3 regions of the Amycolatopsis sp. NPDC001319 genome follow, and region 3 is predicted to be linked to each of the others. Evidence: riboswitches for the same ligand, from Rfam matches in the RefSeq annotation. Region 3 holds a riboswitch; each other region holds the start of a gene.
The links. A riboswitch is a leader RNA that binds a small molecule or an ion and turns the genes downstream of it on or off. The one in region 3 is predicted to bind cobalamin.
Positions count from the first base shown of each region.

Region 1: another riboswitch for cobalamin. It lies ahead of metE (5-methyltetrahydropteroyltriglutamate--homocysteine S-methyltransferase); the one in region 3 lies ahead of ACFY1H_RS32180 ((2Fe-2S)-binding protein).
Region 2: another riboswitch for cobalamin. It lies ahead of ACFY1H_RS03750 (hypothetical protein); the one in region 3 lies ahead of ACFY1H_RS32180 ((2Fe-2S)-binding protein).

Region 1 covers NZ_JBIAWY010000008.1:115,794-121,077, reverse strand. The annotation lists gene ACFY1H_RS29365 (ribonucleoside-diphosphate reductase subunit alpha) at 1-1,126, shown strand, start outside; gene ACFY1H_RS29360 (ribonucleotide-diphosphate reductase subunit beta) at 1,199-2,272, shown strand; cobalamin riboswitch at 2,374-2,584, shown strand; gene metE (5-methyltetrahydropteroyltriglutamate--homocysteine S-methyltransferase) at 2,684-4,942, shown strand; gene ACFY1H_RS29350 (cytochrome P450) at 5,102-5,284, shown strand, end outside.
Region 2 covers NZ_JBIAWY010000001.1:781,694-786,977, forward strand. The annotation lists gene ACFY1H_RS03735 (GNAT family N-acetyltransferase) at 1-580, opposite strand, end outside; gene ACFY1H_RS03740 (VanZ family protein) at 787-1,446, opposite strand; gene ACFY1H_RS03745 (Gfo/Idh/MocA family oxidoreductase) at 1,705-2,601, opposite strand; cobalamin riboswitch at 2,645-2,780, shown strand; gene ACFY1H_RS03750 (hypothetical protein) at 2,794-3,441, shown strand; gene ACFY1H_RS03755 (CbiQ family ECF transporter T component) at 3,431-4,507, shown strand; gene ACFY1H_RS03760 (ABC transporter ATP-binding protein) at 4,504-5,284, shown strand, end outside.
Region 3 covers NZ_JBIAWY010000009.1:239,562-244,845, reverse strand. The annotation lists gene ACFY1H_RS32190 (cupin domain-containing protein) at 1-408, shown strand, start outside; gene ACFY1H_RS32185 (hypothetical protein) at 379-876, opposite strand; gene ACFY1H_RS32180 ((2Fe-2S)-binding protein) at 880-1,536, opposite strand; cobalamin riboswitch at 1,631-1,752, opposite strand; gene ACFY1H_RS32175 (APC family permease) at 1,779-3,644, opposite strand; gene ACFY1H_RS32170 (YybH family protein) at 3,889-4,257, shown strand; gene ACFY1H_RS32165 (SDR family oxidoreductase) at 4,348-5,064, opposite strand; gene ACFY1H_RS32160 (DUF1269 domain-containing protein) at 5,235-5,284, opposite strand, start outside.

The DNA.
Region 1 (5,284 bases), on a different contig from region 3:
CGTGATCGACATCAACTTCTACACGATCCCGGAGGCGCGCCGCTCCAACCTGCGCCACCGCCCGGTGGGCCTGGGCATCATGGGCTACCAGGACGCGCTGTTCGAGCTCGGCCTGCCGTTCGCCTCGGAAGAGGCGGTGAAGTTCGCCGACGTGAGCATGGAGCACGTGTCCTACTACGCGATCTCGGCGTCGACCGACCTCGCCGAGGAGCGCGGCCAGTACCAGACGTTCGAGGGTTCGCTGTGGAGCCGCGGCATCCTGCCGATCGACTCGATGCAGCTGCTGATCGACGCGCGCCAGGGCGACGCCCTCGCCGTCGACACCTCCACGACGCTGGACTGGGCGCCGCTGCGCGAGCGCGTGAAGACGGTCGGCATGCGCAACTCCAACGTCATGGCGATCGCGCCGACCGCGACGATCTCCAACATCTCGGGCGTCGGCCAGTCGATCGAGCCGCTGTTCCAGAACCTGTACGTGAAGTCGAACATGTCGGGCGACTTCACCGTGGTGAACCCGCACCTGGTCAAGAGCCTCAAGGCCCGCGGCCTGTGGGACGAGGTCATGGTCAGCGACCTGAAGTACTTCGACGGCAGCCTCGGCCAGATCGACCGCGTGCCGGACGACCTGAAGGCGCTCTACGCCACCGCGTTCGAGATCGAGTCGAAGTGGATCGTGGACGCCGGCTCGGTCCGGCAGAAGTGGATCGACCAGGCGCAGTCGCTGAATCTCTACATCGCGGCGCCGAGCGGGCGCAAGCTCGACGAGCTGTACCGCTACGCGTGGCACAAGGGCCTCAAGACCACGTACTACCTGCGCGCCCAGTCGGCGACGCACGTGGAGAAGAGCACCCTGCGCGGCACCGACGGCAAGCTGAACGCGGTCTCGGCCGCCCCGGCCGCCGCTCCGGCTCCGGCCGCGACGCCGGCTCCGGCTCCTTCGCCGGCACCGTCGCCCTCGCCGTCGGCCGCCGTGCCGGCGAGCCCCGCCGCGGCCGTGCCCGCCGCGGTCCCGGCCGCCAAGCCCGCCGAGCCGAAGGAACTGCCGAAGGTCGACGACATCGACTTCGTCGCCACCGAAGGCGCCTCCTGCCGCATCGACGACCCCGACTGCGAAGCCTGCCAGTGACCTCCTCGTGAAGGGGTGCGGCCGGCGAGACCCGGCCGCACCCCTTCACGAGCCTTTTCTTGGAGCCTCTAGATGACCAACGTGGAGACCACGGACGCCACCGGCCTCGGCGCGATCGAGGTCGGCGCCGCCCGGATCAACGTCGACGACAAGCGCATGATCAACGCCCGCGCCGACGTGAACCAGCTGCTGCCCATGAAGTACCGCTGGGCGTGGGACAAGTACCTCGCCGCGTGCAACAACCACTGGATGCCGACCGAGGTCGCCATGCAGGCCGACATCGCGCTGTGGAAGTCGCCCGACGGCCTGACCGAGGACGAGCGCCAGATGCTCAAGCGCAACCTCGGCTTCTTCGCCACGGCGGAGTCCTTGGTGGCCAACAACATCGTGCTCGCGGTGTACCGCCAGATCACCAACCCCGAGTGTCGCCAGTACCTGCTGCGCCAGGCGTTCGAGGAGGCCGTGCACACGCACACCTTCCAGTACATCTGCGAAAGCCTCGGCCTGGTCGAGGGCGAGCTGTTCAACATGTACCGCGAGGTGCCGTCCATCTCCGAGAAGGACGCGTGGGCGCTGAAGTACACGCAGAACCTCGAGAACCCGGACTTCGAGACCGGCACGCCGGAGGCCGACCAGGCGTTCCTGCGCGACCTCGTGGCGTTCTACGTGATCTTCGAGGGCATGTGGTTCTACACCGGCTTCGCGCAGATCCTCTCGCTCGGCCGCCGCAACAAGATGGTCGGCATCGCCGAGCAGTACCAGTACATCCTGCGCGACGAGTCGATCCACCTGAACTTCGGCATCGACTGCATCAACCAGATCAAGATCGAGAACCCGCACCTGTGGACGGAAGAGTTCCAGGCGGAGATCCGGCAGATGCTGACCGACGCGTGCGAGCTGGAGGTCCGCTACGCGCGTGACACCATGCCGCGCGGCATGCTCGGCCTTTCGGCGCAGCTGTGCGAGCAGTACATGCACTTCATCACCGACCGGCGCGCCCAGCAGATCGGCCTCGCGCCGATCTTCGGGGAGACGGAGAACCCGTTCCCGTGGATGTCGGAGGCGATGGACCTGAAGAAGGAGAAGAACTTCTTCGAGACCCGCGTGATCGAGTACCAGTCCGGCGGCGCGCTGGACTGGGACTGATCGGCTGCAGGACTGATCCCGGTCTCCGGGATCACAGCGGACGTCGTGCCACCCGGTGCCGCGACCCGCTAGGCTCGGCCACGCCACTGGTTCGCCAGGGCGTGGCCGGGCTTTTTTCGTGCGGCCACACCCTGGCGAGGCAACAGGGAACCCGGTGTGAGTCCGGGACTGCCCCGCAGCGGTGAGTGGGAACGAAAGCCGTCACCACGATTTCGTGGTCAAGCACTGGGCGCGAGCCCGGGAAGCGACGGTGAGTAGGCGCGAGCTCGGCGCCCACGAGTCCGAAGACCTGCCCGTGGTACGTGCGCCGACGGCGTGCGTGAGTCCGGGCCCCGTGGGAGCAGGCCTGACCGAAGACGCGGTTCTCGCGTGCCCGGGCTCGCCTCGAACGAGCTCGCGAGGAGAGAGCCTGTGACCACCATCGGCACCACGATCCTGGGGTACCCGCGCATCGGGCCGGCCCGGGAACTGAAGCGCGCCCTGGAACGCTACTGGGCGGGCACCACCGGCGAGGCGGAACTGCTCGCCACCGGCCGCGAACTGCGCGGGCGGACCTGGTCGCGGCTGCGCGAAGCGGGCCTGGAATCGGTCCCCTCGAACACGTCTTCCCACTACGACCAGGTGCTCGACACCGCCGAGCTGTTCGGCGCGCTGCCGGCGCGCTTCACCCGCCTCGGCCTCTCGCCGCTCGATACGTACTTCGCGGCCGCGCGCGGCGTGCAGGACGAGCCGGCGCTCGAGATGACGAAGTGGTTCGACACCAACTACCACTACCTCGTGCCCGAACTGGGTCCCGACTCGCGCTTCGCGTTGTCGGGCACGAAGCCGCTCGACGAGGTGCGCGAGGCCCGGGAGCTGGGCATCGAGACGCGGCCGGTGTTCGTCGGCCCGGTCACGTTCCTGTTGCTGGCCAAGGCGACGCGGCCGGGGTTCGAGCCGCTGGAGCTGCTCGACGAGCTCCTGCCCGCGTACGCGGCGCTGCTGTGCGCGCTGAAGGCCGAGGGCGTCGAGTGGGTGCAGCTCGACGAGCCGGCGTTCGCCGGCGACCGCACCACGAAGGAACTCAACGCGCTGACCCGCGCGTACCACGTGCTGGCCAAGGCCGAAGACCGGCCGAAGCTGCTCGTCGCCGGGTACTTCGGCGGGCTCGGTCGCGGGCTGGGCGTGCTGGCCCGCTCCCCCATCGACGCGCTGGCCGTGGACCTCGTCACCGAGGAGTCCTTTGTGGACGCCGTGGCGGCGGAAGGCGCCTTGCGCGACAAGGAGGTGCTCGCCGGTGTCGTCGACGGGCGCAACGTGTGGCGCACGGACCCGGACCGTGCGCTCGAACGTGCCGCCCGGCTGGCCGGCACCGCGCGGCACGTCAGCGTGTCGACGTCGTGCTCGCTGCTGCACGTGCCCCACGACGTCGAGGCCGAGAACCTCGACCCACGGCTGAAGAGCTGGCTCGCGTTCGCCGACCAGAAGGTCGCCGAGGTCGTACTGCTCGGGCGGGCGCTGCGCGGCGATCAGGTGGACCTGTCTGCGGCGCGCGCGGCCGTCGCGGACCGCGCGACGAACCCGGTGGACGCGGCCGTGCGCGAGCGCCTGGCGGCACTGAAGCCCGAGGACGCCGTGCGTGCGCCGTATGAGCAACGGGCGGCCCTGCAACAGGAATCCCTCGGCCTGCCGCCGTTGCCGACCACCACGATCGGCTCGTTCCCGCAGACCACCGACGTCCGCAAGGCGCGCGCCGCGTACCGCGCGGGCACGCTCGAGGAAGCCGCGTACGTGGCCGAGATGCACGCCGAGATCGACCGCGTGGTGCGGCTGCAGGAGGAGCTGGGCCTCGACGTGCTCGTGCACGGCGAGCCCGAGCGCCACGACATGGTGCAGTACTTCGCCGAGCAGCTCGCCGGGTTCGCCTCGACCGAGCACGGCTGGGTGCAGTCCTACGGCTCGCGCTGCGTCCGCCCGCCGATCCTCCACGGCGACGTCTCGCGACCGCGGCCGATGACCGTGCCGTGGGCGCGGTACGCGCAGAGCCGCACGGCCAAGCCGATCAAGGGCATGCTCACCGGCCCGGTCACGATCCTCGCGTGGTCGTTCGTGCGCGACGACCAGCCGCTCGCCGACACCGCGCTGCAGGTCGCGTTCGCGATCCGCGACGAGGTGGCCGACCTCGAAGCCGCGGGCGTGCGCGTGATCCAGGTCGACGAGCCGGCGCTGCGGGAGCTGCTGCCGCTGCGCGCGGCCGGGCACTCGGCCTACTTCGGCTGGGCGGTGCGCGCGTTCCGCGTCGCGACGGCCGGGGTCGCCGAAGGCACCCAGATCCACACGCACATGTGCTACTCGGAGTTCGGGGAGGTCCTCTCCGCGATCGACGGCCTCGACGCCGACGTGACCAGCATCGAAGCCGCGCGCTCGAAGATGGAGGTGCTCGCCGACCTCGCGGCCGGCGGGTTCGCGCGCGGCGTCGGGCCGGGCGTCTACGACATCCACTCACCGCGCGTGCCCGGCGTCGACGAGGTCGCGGACCTGCTGCGCACGGCGGCCGCCGCCGCCGTGCCGGCCCGGCGGCTGTGGGTGAACCCCGACTGCGGCCTCAAGACCCGCCGCTACGCCGAGGTGGAGCCCGCGTTGCGCCACCTCGTCGCGGCGGCCCGCCAGGTCCGCGCCGAGCAGGACTGAACAAACCGCGGCGACGGTGCCGGGCGGCGCGAACCACTGCCCGGCACCGGCGCTGCGTCAAGGATCACCCGGATGGAGCCCGCCGAAGGTATTGTCATTCGGTCAACAGCGCGGCACGGTGGAGGTCGACCGGGGTTCCGCCAGTGAAGGCAGGTCGCGATGACGAGCGCAGTCGGCAAGGTCGGCAGGGTCGCCGAGAGCCTGCGTGAGCGCGTGCCCACGCTCACGTCGATGCCGCTGCCCCGCACGGTCGACCAGCGCTGGCAGGCGGCCACCTACCCCGTGCGCGAGCTCGCGCCGCCGCCCGCGGGCAGCGGCCTCAAGCCGGTGCTCGGCGACGAC
Region 2 (5,284 bases), on a different contig from region 3:
CGCGGTAGGCCTCGGCGACGGCGATGCCGGCGATCTCGGCCGCACCGTCCACGATGTCCAGCGCGAACCCGCCGCCGATCACCGCACCGGTCGCGGTGTCCTCGGCGCGCACGGCGCGGTCGCCGAACGAGCGGGTGCTCGCCAGCTCCGCGTCGGACACCTCAGGCGACGCGCCGAAGGCGACGTTCTGCGCCGAACGCAGGCTGCGCACGTCGGCGTCCGTCTCCGGAACGCGGAGCAGGATCCCGGCGGGTGCCGGGCGGTCCACGAAGCCGTCCGGGGTGCAGGTCATGAGCGGCACGCGCCGCTCGAGCGAATACCCCTGCGCGACGAGGAGTTCCTCCAGGCCGGGCGCGGCTTCGGTGAAGAACTCCAGCCGGGGCTGCCGGCCGCGGCGCGCGTACGCCTCGGTCAGCGCGGTGATCTCTTCGGGTGACGGCGCGGCGCCGTCGTCGGGGATCGCGTAGTTGAGCATCGGGTTGTCGCCGGTGCGGGAGAAGGTCGCCAGGAACGGGCCGATCCGTTCGACGTCACGGCCTCGGGGTGCGGTGGCGCGGACATACGCCTGAAGGGCGGACATGCTGGGTGAACCCTTTCGGGGTCGAAGGAGACCCACGCGCGCTGCCGAAGCGGGCAGGGCATGGGAAGGACGGCTGACGGGCTCGCGTCAGGCCTGACCTCGGCCGTCGCGAGCAGCGGCGGCAAACATAGGCGTTCCTTCGTCCGAAGATCCGAGAGCTTTCAGTGTCCCAGCGGGCGCAAGCGATTTAGCACGGTTCGGCCGGCTCAGCGCCGTTCCGGGTGCCCGATCCCGGCGTAGCGCGTGTCCCACACCGACCGCGGCACGCGCAGGCGGACGGGCGCGTTGCAGACGGTCCGCCGCACCTGCTGCGGGATCGCGACCACGGGCACCACGTCGAAGTAGCGCCAGCCGCGGCGGGTCAGGGCGGCGCCCAGCGTGGCGCCGATGGTGTTGAGCAGCACGTCGTCGGTCGAGGTCACGCGGCCGCTCTGAATGAGGAACTGCGTGGCCTCCACCAGCACGGACGCGCTCAGGGCGGTGAGCGCGATCCGGCTGAGCGACCGCAGCCGGCGCAGGCGCAGCGGCACGAGCGCGCCCAGCGGGCTCAGGAGGAGCAGATTGCCGACGACCTGCCAGAGCGATCCGTCGTCGGACAGCGCGGCGGAGAGGTCGGCGCCGGGCACCAGGTCGAGGGTGCTCCCCGAAGCGGTGCCGACGGGCATGATGACCAGGCAGAGCACGAGCGCGCCGAGCGTCACCGCCGTCACGTCGACGGCCGCGGTCGCCGACGCGTGGCCGAGGCTGATGTCGCTGCTTCTTCGCCGCCTCCGCGCGGCGAGCAAGGGCCAGCAAAGCAGCGCGTATGGCAACGCGATGGCCGTGATCGGGATGATCCCCCAGAAAGCGCGCAGCAAGGCACCCATGCGCTTCCCTTCTCGAACCCCTATGAACTGCTTCTTCCCGCCCTCCCAAGATCAACCTTCGCATTGCCGGTTCGAGTCGGCATGCTCAGCGGGCCGCACTATTCGGTGATCTTTCCGGTGGCGCGAAACGGCTTCCCGTGGTTCGGTCGAGGCGCGGACCGTCCATAGTGGATGCTGTGGACAACCCTGTGGAAGGATTGCGCCGACTTGGCGGAAAGCCTTGGTTCACAACGGAAACCAAGGGTTTGAGCCTGTGTACTACCCGGCGAGCTCGCGCGCCTTCTCGATGAGCGCGGACAGGTGCAGGCCACGGTGGACGTCGCACGGGTGCGTGGTCGTGCCACTCGCGACCATGGCCGCGAAGTCGTCCAGCAGAGCCGTGTAGGCCTCCCCGGCGGTGCCTGGTTTGCGGCCGAGTGTCCGGTAGCCGTGCTCGCCGTAGACCGCGACCTCGACCACGGTCGGCTGAACCGGGAGCCGCAGCGACAGCGTCGCGGTGCTCGTCGCGCCGCCCTCGTGGGCGAACATCAGCTGCCACAGGTCGTCGGGGCCGCGGTGGGCCGCGAGCACGTCGGTGATGCGGCCGAGGGCGGCGTCGAGCAGGTCGAACGCGTGCGGGCCGATGTCGGCGAGCGCGCCGCCGGACGCGTCGAGCCGCCACGCCGACGTCGAGTACTGCCCGCCGAGCAGTGCGCCCGAAAGCCAGCGCGCGCCACCGCCGCGCCAGCCGCCCGAGGCAGCGAGGCCGTCGAGCCATTCGCGCGTCTGCTGGGAGAACCGCAGCGTGAGCATCACGAGCGACGCGACGCCGGCCTTGTCCACGGCGTCGGCCAGCCGCTGCGCGCTCGCCAGGTCGGCGGCGATGGGCTTCTCGAGGATCAGGTGCTTGCCGGCCTCGGCCGCGCGCGTCGCGATCTCCGCCTGCACGGCGGGCGGCACGGCGAAGGCTAGGGCGTCGACCAGGGAGAACAGCTCGTCGAGGTCGTCGGTGCCGACCGCGTCGTGGGCCTCGGCCAGCGGGCGGGCGCTGGTGACGCGGCGCGCCCACACGGCGGTGAGCTCGGTGCCGGGGTGTTCGGCCAGTCCCGGCGCGTGCACCGTGGTCGCCCAGGGACCGGTTCCGACGAGGCCGATGCGCAGCTGTCCGACGTCCACGCCCGGAAGTGTAGGTGTGTCCGGCGCCGCTTCCGGCGGGTACCTCCGGTGGGTTAACGTCGGTCAGCTGTACACCACGATCGGGGGAAGCCGGTGGGAATCCGGCGCTGACCCGCAACCGTGAGCGGCCGCCCGCGCGGCCGTGAGCCGGATCGCCCGCCGTGGTCCGACTCGATGCGAGGTTCATCAACGATGCGGTTGTTCCCTGCAGTCCGGCTCCTGGCCGTGGCCGCGCTCCTGGTCACCGCCGGCCTGTCCGGCGCGAGTCCCGCCACCGCGACCGTGCCCGGGAAGGGCACCGCGGGCTACTGTCCCGACGCCACCGGCGTGACGGTGGTGGTCGACTTCCAGGACCTCGGTGGCGACACCCTGATCCGCTGCGCGCCCGGGCCGCAGGCCGACGGGGTGGCGGCCATGCAGAACGCGGGCCTCGACATCGCGGGCGTCGGCAAGTACGGCCTGGCGCTGATCTGCAAGATCGAGGGCAAACCGGTCGACCAGTCGTGCTCGGGGATGCCGCCGGAGAGCGCGTCGTGGAGCTTCTGGACGGCGACCGACGGCGGCAAGTGGGCTTCGAGCCAGGTCGGGGTGCAGGGCTGGAAGCCGCCGGCGGGGAGCTTCGAGGGCTGGTCGTTCGCGCACAACAAGTCCTTCCAGGACTACCCGCCGCCGCGGGTGGCGCCGGTGCGGAAGGCCAACGCGGCGGTGCCCGCGGCCGCGTCGACGGAATCCGGCGGCAGCGGCTTCCCGTGGAGCCTGGTGATCGGGCTCGTCGTGATCGTGGTGCTGGTCGTCGCCGGAGTGGTCGTCGGGCTGCGGCGCAGGCGTGCTGCCCGGTAACGCGCGGGCTCTGCACCCGGGTGCGTGGTGGGTGTGGGCGCTCGCGCTCGCCGTCGCCGCGAGCCGCACCACCAACCCGTTGCTGCTCGCGCTGGTGATCGCCGTGGCCGGGTTCGTGGTGGTGAACCGCCGGGGCGACGCGCCGTGGGCGCTGGCTTTTCGCGTGTACGCGCTGGTCGCGGCCGTGATCGTGGTGTCGCGCGTGCTGTTCCGCATCCTCATCGGCGGCGAGGACGGCGGCCACGTGCTGTTCACGCTGCCGACGATCCCATTGCCCGCCGCGGCCGCCGGGATCGAGCTGCTGGGGCCCACTTCGGCCGAGGAGCTGCTCGGCGGCTTCTACGACGGCCTGCGGCTGGCCACGATCGTGCTCTGCGTGGGCGCCGCCAACGCGCTGGCCAACCCGAAACGCCTGCTCAAGGCCGTGCCCGGTGCGTTGGCCGAGGTGAGCACGGCGGTCACGGTGGCGCTTTCGGTGGCCCCGCAGCTGGTGGAGAGCGTGCAGCGGGTGCGGCGCGCGCGCCGGCTGCGCGCGGCGCGTGGACGGGGGCTGAGGTTCGTGAAGGGGGTTTTCGTGCCGGTGCTGGCGGACGCGCTGGACCGCTCGCTCCTGCTCGCGGCGGCCATGGACTCGCGCGGCTACGGCCGGCGCGGGTACCTCGCACCGCGCGTGCGGGTGCTGATCGCCGCTTGCGTGCTCGCCGGACTGGTCGGGGTCGCCGTCGGGGTGTACGGGGTGCTGGACGGGTCGTCGAGCTGGCTCGGCGTGCCGATGCTGGTGGCGGGGCTGGCCGTGGCGTCCGCCGGGTTCGTGCTGGGCGGGCGGCGCATCCAGCGGACGGCGTACCGGCCCGATCCGTGGCGGCTGCCGGAGACGTTGGTGGTGCTGTGCGGCGTCGCGTCGGCGGGGCTGCTGCTGGCTGCTTCGCCGGCTTCGTTGGCCACGTCGGTCAGCCCGCCGGCTTGGCCCACCTTGCCGTTGGTGCCGACGTTGGCCGTGCTGATCGGGGTGCTGCCGGCGTGGCTCGCGCCGCGGCCGCAGTCCGTTGTGGAGGTGGCGCGGTGATCGAGTTCTCGCAGGTCACGGTCACTTACGACGGCGCTTCCGCGCCCGTGCTGCACGGCGTCGACCTCGTGGTGGAGGAAGGCGAACTGTGCCTGGTGGCCGGGCGAACCGGGGTCGGCAAGTCGACTTTTCTCGGTGCCATCAACGGGCTCGTGCCCCACTTCACCGGCGGCACGTTGGCCGGACGGGTGCTCGTCGCCGGTCTGGACACCGCGACGCACCCACCGCGTGAGCTGGCGTCCGTCGTCGGCGTCGTGGGGCAGGACCCGCTCGCGGGGTTCGTCACGGACACTGTGGAGGAAGAGCTCGCGTACGCGATGGAGCAGCTGGCCGTGGCGCCCGACGTGATGCGCAAGCGCGTGGAGGAGACGCTCGACCTGCTGGGCATCGCCGAGCTGCGCGACCGTCCACTTCGGACGCTTTCCGGCGGGCAGCAGCAGCGCGTGGCGATCGGGTCGGTGCTCACCGCGCACCCGGGCGTGCTCGTGCTGGACGAACCGACGTCGGCGCTCGACCCGACCGCCGCCGAGGAGGTGCTGGCCGCGATCACGCGGCTGGTGCATGACCTCGGCACCACGGTCGTCGTCGCGGAGCACCGGATGGAGCGTGTGGCGCAGTACGCCGACCGGCTGCTCTACCTCCCGGGCGACGGTTCCGTGCGGTCCGGACCACCGGGGGAGGTGTTCGCGGACGCCGACGTCGCGCCGCCGATCGTGGAGCTCGGCCGGTTCGCGGGCTGGTCGCCGCTGCCGCTCTCGGTGCGGGACGCGCGGCGGC
Region 3 (5,284 bases):
AGCGGCCTGCTCGGCCAGACCACACAAACCCCGGGCATGAAACGCCTCGAGGCCATCAGCGGCAAAACGGTGGGCGCCCGGGCGCTGTGGATGGGCCAGACCCACGTCCCCGCGTCCACCGCGTCGGCCAACCACCACCACGGCGAGTCGGAGACCGCCATCTACATCGTCTCGGGCAACCCGACTTTCGTCTTCCTCGACGTCGACGGCGACGAGCCGGTGGAACGGCCCATCGAGACCGGGCCGGGTGACTACGTGTTCGTGCCGCCGTTCGTGCCGCACCGGGAGGAGAACCCGGACCCGGAGAACGAAGCCGTCGTGGTGATCGCCCGCACGACACAGGAGGCCATCGTGGTCAACCTGGCCGAGCTCGACTGGTCACGGGTGCGGATCGGCGAACCACACTGACAACGCGAACGCGGTGGGTCCCGCCGCGCTGTTGACCACGAGTGCGATGGCGGCGAACAGCCGCTCGTTCTCGGCGCGCAGGTAGAGGTAATCGGCGGTGCTGACCAAGAAATCGCCGTGACGGGTGACCATGAGGTAGCCGTGAGGAGTGACCTCGGGTACACCGTAGGGCACTCGCGGCGCGGCGAGCACGGCGACGACGGCACCACCGGCGATCGCGGCCAGAGCTCCCCACCGCAGCAGGGCGGGGAGCTTCCGCCAGAGGTGGCGGGCCATCGTCGAGGCGGGCACCTCCGGACGGTTGAGCGCGAGTTTCGCGGCGGCGATCCCGACCACCACGAAGATCCCGGCAACGGCCGCGAACAACACCTGCTGCGGCAGGTGCGGCGCTCCGGGCGTCAGCGAATCGACGACACCGACGACAGAGGCGACCGCCGCGAGGCCGCACCACAGCGCGATCACCCGCACGGGTCAGCCCAGGACACAGTCGCCGCATTTCGGGCCGTCGTGGTTCGGCGCGGCGCGGTAGATGAGGCAGCAGCTGCGGCGGCGGAAGCGGCCGTCCTCGTGGGTGGCGGTGTCGGCGAGGACCGGCAGGACTTCCAGGCGGTCGCGGAAGCGGTGGATGTCGTCCGTCCACGCGGGACGCTCTCGGCGGAGCATCGTGACGGCGCCGTTGAGGGCGGAGGCGACGTTGCCGCGGCGGATGGTCGCCGAGAGCGAGAACCCGGCGAGAGCCTGGTCCAGCCGGCGCAACGGTCCACTCAGGACCCGGTGGGCGAAGAGCGCGACCACGTCGTCGTCCACAGCATCGGTTTCGGGCAGCGAAAGCGGAACCGCGCCGCCGGTCGTCGGCTGCCACCAAGCGGTGGAGAAGTCGGGGACGACGCCGGCGCCCACGGCGAGTGCGAGGGCGGGCGACAGGAGGCGCGCCGCGAGGCCCAGGTGGGTCACGGAAGCGGCGACCCGGAGCTCCACGTCGCCACCCCCGGCGGCGAGCACGGCGCGGACCTGCGTCACGCGCTCGCGCAGCACGGGTCCGTCGTCGAGGACTTCGGAGAGCGGACGCCACGGCGCGGCGGGCTCGTCGCCCGCGGCGTGCGTGTCGAAAGCGAAGAACGGGTTCACACCGCGACGGCGACCGACAGGCAGGTGGAGGCCGACGGGCAGGAGGTGTTCAGCCTGGCCATGTCCGGTTCTCCTTCGGGATGACGCGTCCCTTGCCGGTGGAACAGGTGACGGCCCCTCGACCTGACTCGCCCACCGGGTACACGATGGGCTCACAGTGGCGCGACCGTGCCGGACTCTCACCGGCTTCTCGAAGCCGTCACGCGGCCAGAACGGTACGGCGGCGTCGGCGGGACCGTCAATCACCTGGCACCGCGGCGGACTTCGGTTCGTCCCTCGTTGCCCGGTTCGGGCCGCTGCCCGAGACGGAAACGCATCCGGCAGACCACCGCGTCGGAGCGGCGGCGCAGGGCGCGGGCGAGCACGGCGCCGCGGCGGTTCTGCAGGATGCGCTGCCACGGGTGGTCCGGCTCGACTTCCGCGATGAGGACGAAGACGTGGCAGCCGGAGTGGCCGCGCAGGTGCTCGACGAGGGGCTCGCCCAGCCGCCGGCGTTCGTCGTACAGCTGCACGAGCGGCACGCCGGGGTGCCAGAGGTCCCAGGACGCCACGAACTCCCGCGCCGCGGCCTCCTCGCCCGGGTGGGTCACGTGGACGGCTTCGACGCGCTCGCCCAGCGAAAGGGCGGCGGCGAGCGCGTCGCGCGTCAGGCGGGACACCGTGTGCACGGGCACGACGACCAGTGACCGGTTCGGCCGCGGCGGGGGCGGGGTGCGCCCGAGCCCGAGCCGGTCGCCGATGCGACGGTAACTGCGGTGCACCCACTCCATGCCCGCGACGAGCAGCGGCAGCGCGACGACGATGAGCCAGCCGCCTTCGCCGAACTTCGTCGCGGTGACCACGATCGCGGCGATGCCGGTGAGCAGCGCGCCGAACCCGTTGAGGACGGCTTTGCCGCGCCAGCGTGGCGGGCGAATGCGCAACCAGTGCCGCACCATGCCGATCTGCGAGAGGGTGAAGCCGACGAAGACGCCGATCGCGAACAGCGGGACGAGGGTGTTCGTGTCGCCGTTCGCGACGACGAGCAGCAGCGCCGAGGTGATCGCCAGGAAGCCGACGCCGTAGCGGTAGACCTGGCGTTCGGCGCGCAGCGCGAAGACGTGGGGCAGGTTGTTGTGCTTCGCGAGCAGCTGGGCCAGCACCGGCAGCCCGCCGAACGACGTGTTGGCGGCCAACGCGAGCAACACCACGGTGGAGAACTGCACCAGGTAGAACCCGAACCCGTTGCCGAGCGACGCGGTGGTGACCTGCGAGAGCACGGTGACGCCGTCGACGGGGTGGATGGCGAACTTCCCGATCAGCACCGCGATCCCGATGAGCATGACGGCCAGCAGCACGCCGAGCGCGATCTCGGCCCGCTGGGCCCGGCGCACCCGCGGCCGGCGGAACGACGGCACGGCGTTGGCGATCGCCTCCACGCCGGTGAGCGCGGCGCAGCCGTTGGCGAACGCCTTGAGCAGCAACAGGATCCCGACGGTCTGCAGGCTGACCCCGGGCGCCGGCGCGGCGACGGCCGCGGCGGGCCCCGTGCGGACCAGGCCGACCACGACGACCGTGAGGATCGACCCGACGAACATCGCCGTGGGCACGATGAACGCTCGCGCGCTCTCCGCGATTCCGCGCAGGTTCACGCCCGTCACCAGCGCCAGCACCCCGAGGCACAGCCACAGCGTGTAGGGCAGCAGCGCGGGCACGGCGGACGTCAGGGCCGCCACGCCGGCGGCCACGGACACCGCGACGTTGAGCACGTAGTCGACGATCAGCGACGCGGCCGCGACCAGCGACGCGCGGCGGCCGAGGTGGACCCGGCTCACGCCGTACGCGCCGCCGCCGTCCGGGAACGCGGCGATCACCTGCCGGTACGACAGCGTCAGGACCCCGAGCAGCAGCGCGATCGCGAGCGTGACCGGCAGCGTGAACCCCAGCCCGCTCCCGCCCGCGACGGCCAGCACGATCACGATCGCTTCGGGGCCGTACGCCACCGACGCCATCGCGTCCAGGGACAGGGCGGCCAGCCCGCCGACGACGGAAAGCCGGTGCCTCTCACCACCACTTTCGGCGGCGTCGCCGGTCTCGCTGCTGTCGCTGGCGGGAAGCGTCGTAGTCACACCGCACAGATTGGGATTCACCCGTCCGGGCGGTGCTCGTCGTTGACGTTTCCTTGACGGTCCTTTCCACCAAGTGAACGGGCACCTGATGCGTGGCCGCCCACGGTGTTCAGCGGCCCCTCGGCCGCTGGGAGTCTGCGCCTCGATGGTGAGTGGCTCTCCCTCCTGGAGAAAGGGCCGCCGGCCCGGTATTCGTGGAGAGGGACAACCGGTCTGCTACTTGAGCGAATCTGCCGAGGTCAAGATGGACTACCGAACGGTCATCACCCGGGTTCTCGACGGCTGGAAGGACGGCGTCGACGCGCACCGACCTGACGAGGTCGCGAACTACTTCACCGAAGACGCCCTCTTCCAGGGCGCGCACCCCGGCTATTCCGTCGGGCGGAAAGGCGTCGAGGAATACTACGAAGAACAGCCCGTCGGATTGACGGTCGTTTACGAGATCCGGGAAATCCGCCCCCTCGCCCAGGGCGTGCTTTCCGCCTACGTCGATCCGGTGTTCACCCGCCCCGACGGCACCGAGCTCCGGTTTCACCTGACCGTGATCCTGCTCCAGCAGGCCAGGGGCGACTGGTTGATCAGCCACTACCACGTGTCCAGGATCGTGGAATGACGGTCGGGGACATCTGTCCCTTGTGGATTCGAAGAGAACGCCCCGGGGCCGCGGACGAACGAATGTCCGCGGCCCCGGTTGCGGCGTCGGTCAGTGACCCGCGCTCTGGCCGCCGTTGACGTTGAGGATCTCGCCGGTGACGAACGACGCGTTTTCCAGGTACAGCACGCCTTCGACGATGTCGCTGACCTCGCCCATGCGGCCCAGCGGGTGCAGGCCGGCGCGCTCGGCGTAGGTCTCGGGCGGGTTCAGCGCCGTCTTGTGGATCCCCGGGGCGACGGCGTTGACGCGGATCCCGCGCCCCGCGTATTCCACGGCCAGGGACTTCGTCACCGCCTGCAGGCCGCCCTTGGTCAGCATGGACACCGACGCCGGCACCACCGCCACCGGGTGGTCCACGAAGCTGGTCGTGATCTGCACGATGTGCCCGCCGCCCTGTTCGAGCATGTGCGGCAGCACCTTGCTGGTGACGGCGAACCAGCCGCCCAGGTTCACCGACACCAGCCACTGGAAGTCCTCGGCCGTGAACTCGGTGAACGGCTTCGCCGCGAACACCCCGGCGTTGTTGATCAGCGTGTCGATCCGGCCGAACCGCTCGATCGCCGCGGCCACGACCCGCTCCGACGTCGCCGGGTCGGTGAGGTCACCCGCCACCGCCACCACGCCGGCGTCACCGGACTCCTCGACCGAGCGCGCCGTGGCGACCACCGCGTAGCCCAGCTTGCGGTACCCCTCCACGATCCCCGCACCGAACCCCTGCGACGCGCCGGTGACCACGGCCACCTTCTGCCCGCTGTTGCTGCCCATCATTTCCGTCCTCAGGTAGTAGACCGGTTGTCTACGACCAGGACTACGCCGCGCCCGCGGGCCCGGCCAGAAGACAAAAACACCCACCAGCGAGGCGGAAGCTCCCACGGCAGCGGCAACCGGCCGGCGACCCGGATCCCGTCCGGGCGGCCGGCCCGTGTGGACGGTCGTTACTCCTTGCCCTTGACCGCGGAGGCCGCTGCCGTCACCTGCTCGGCGC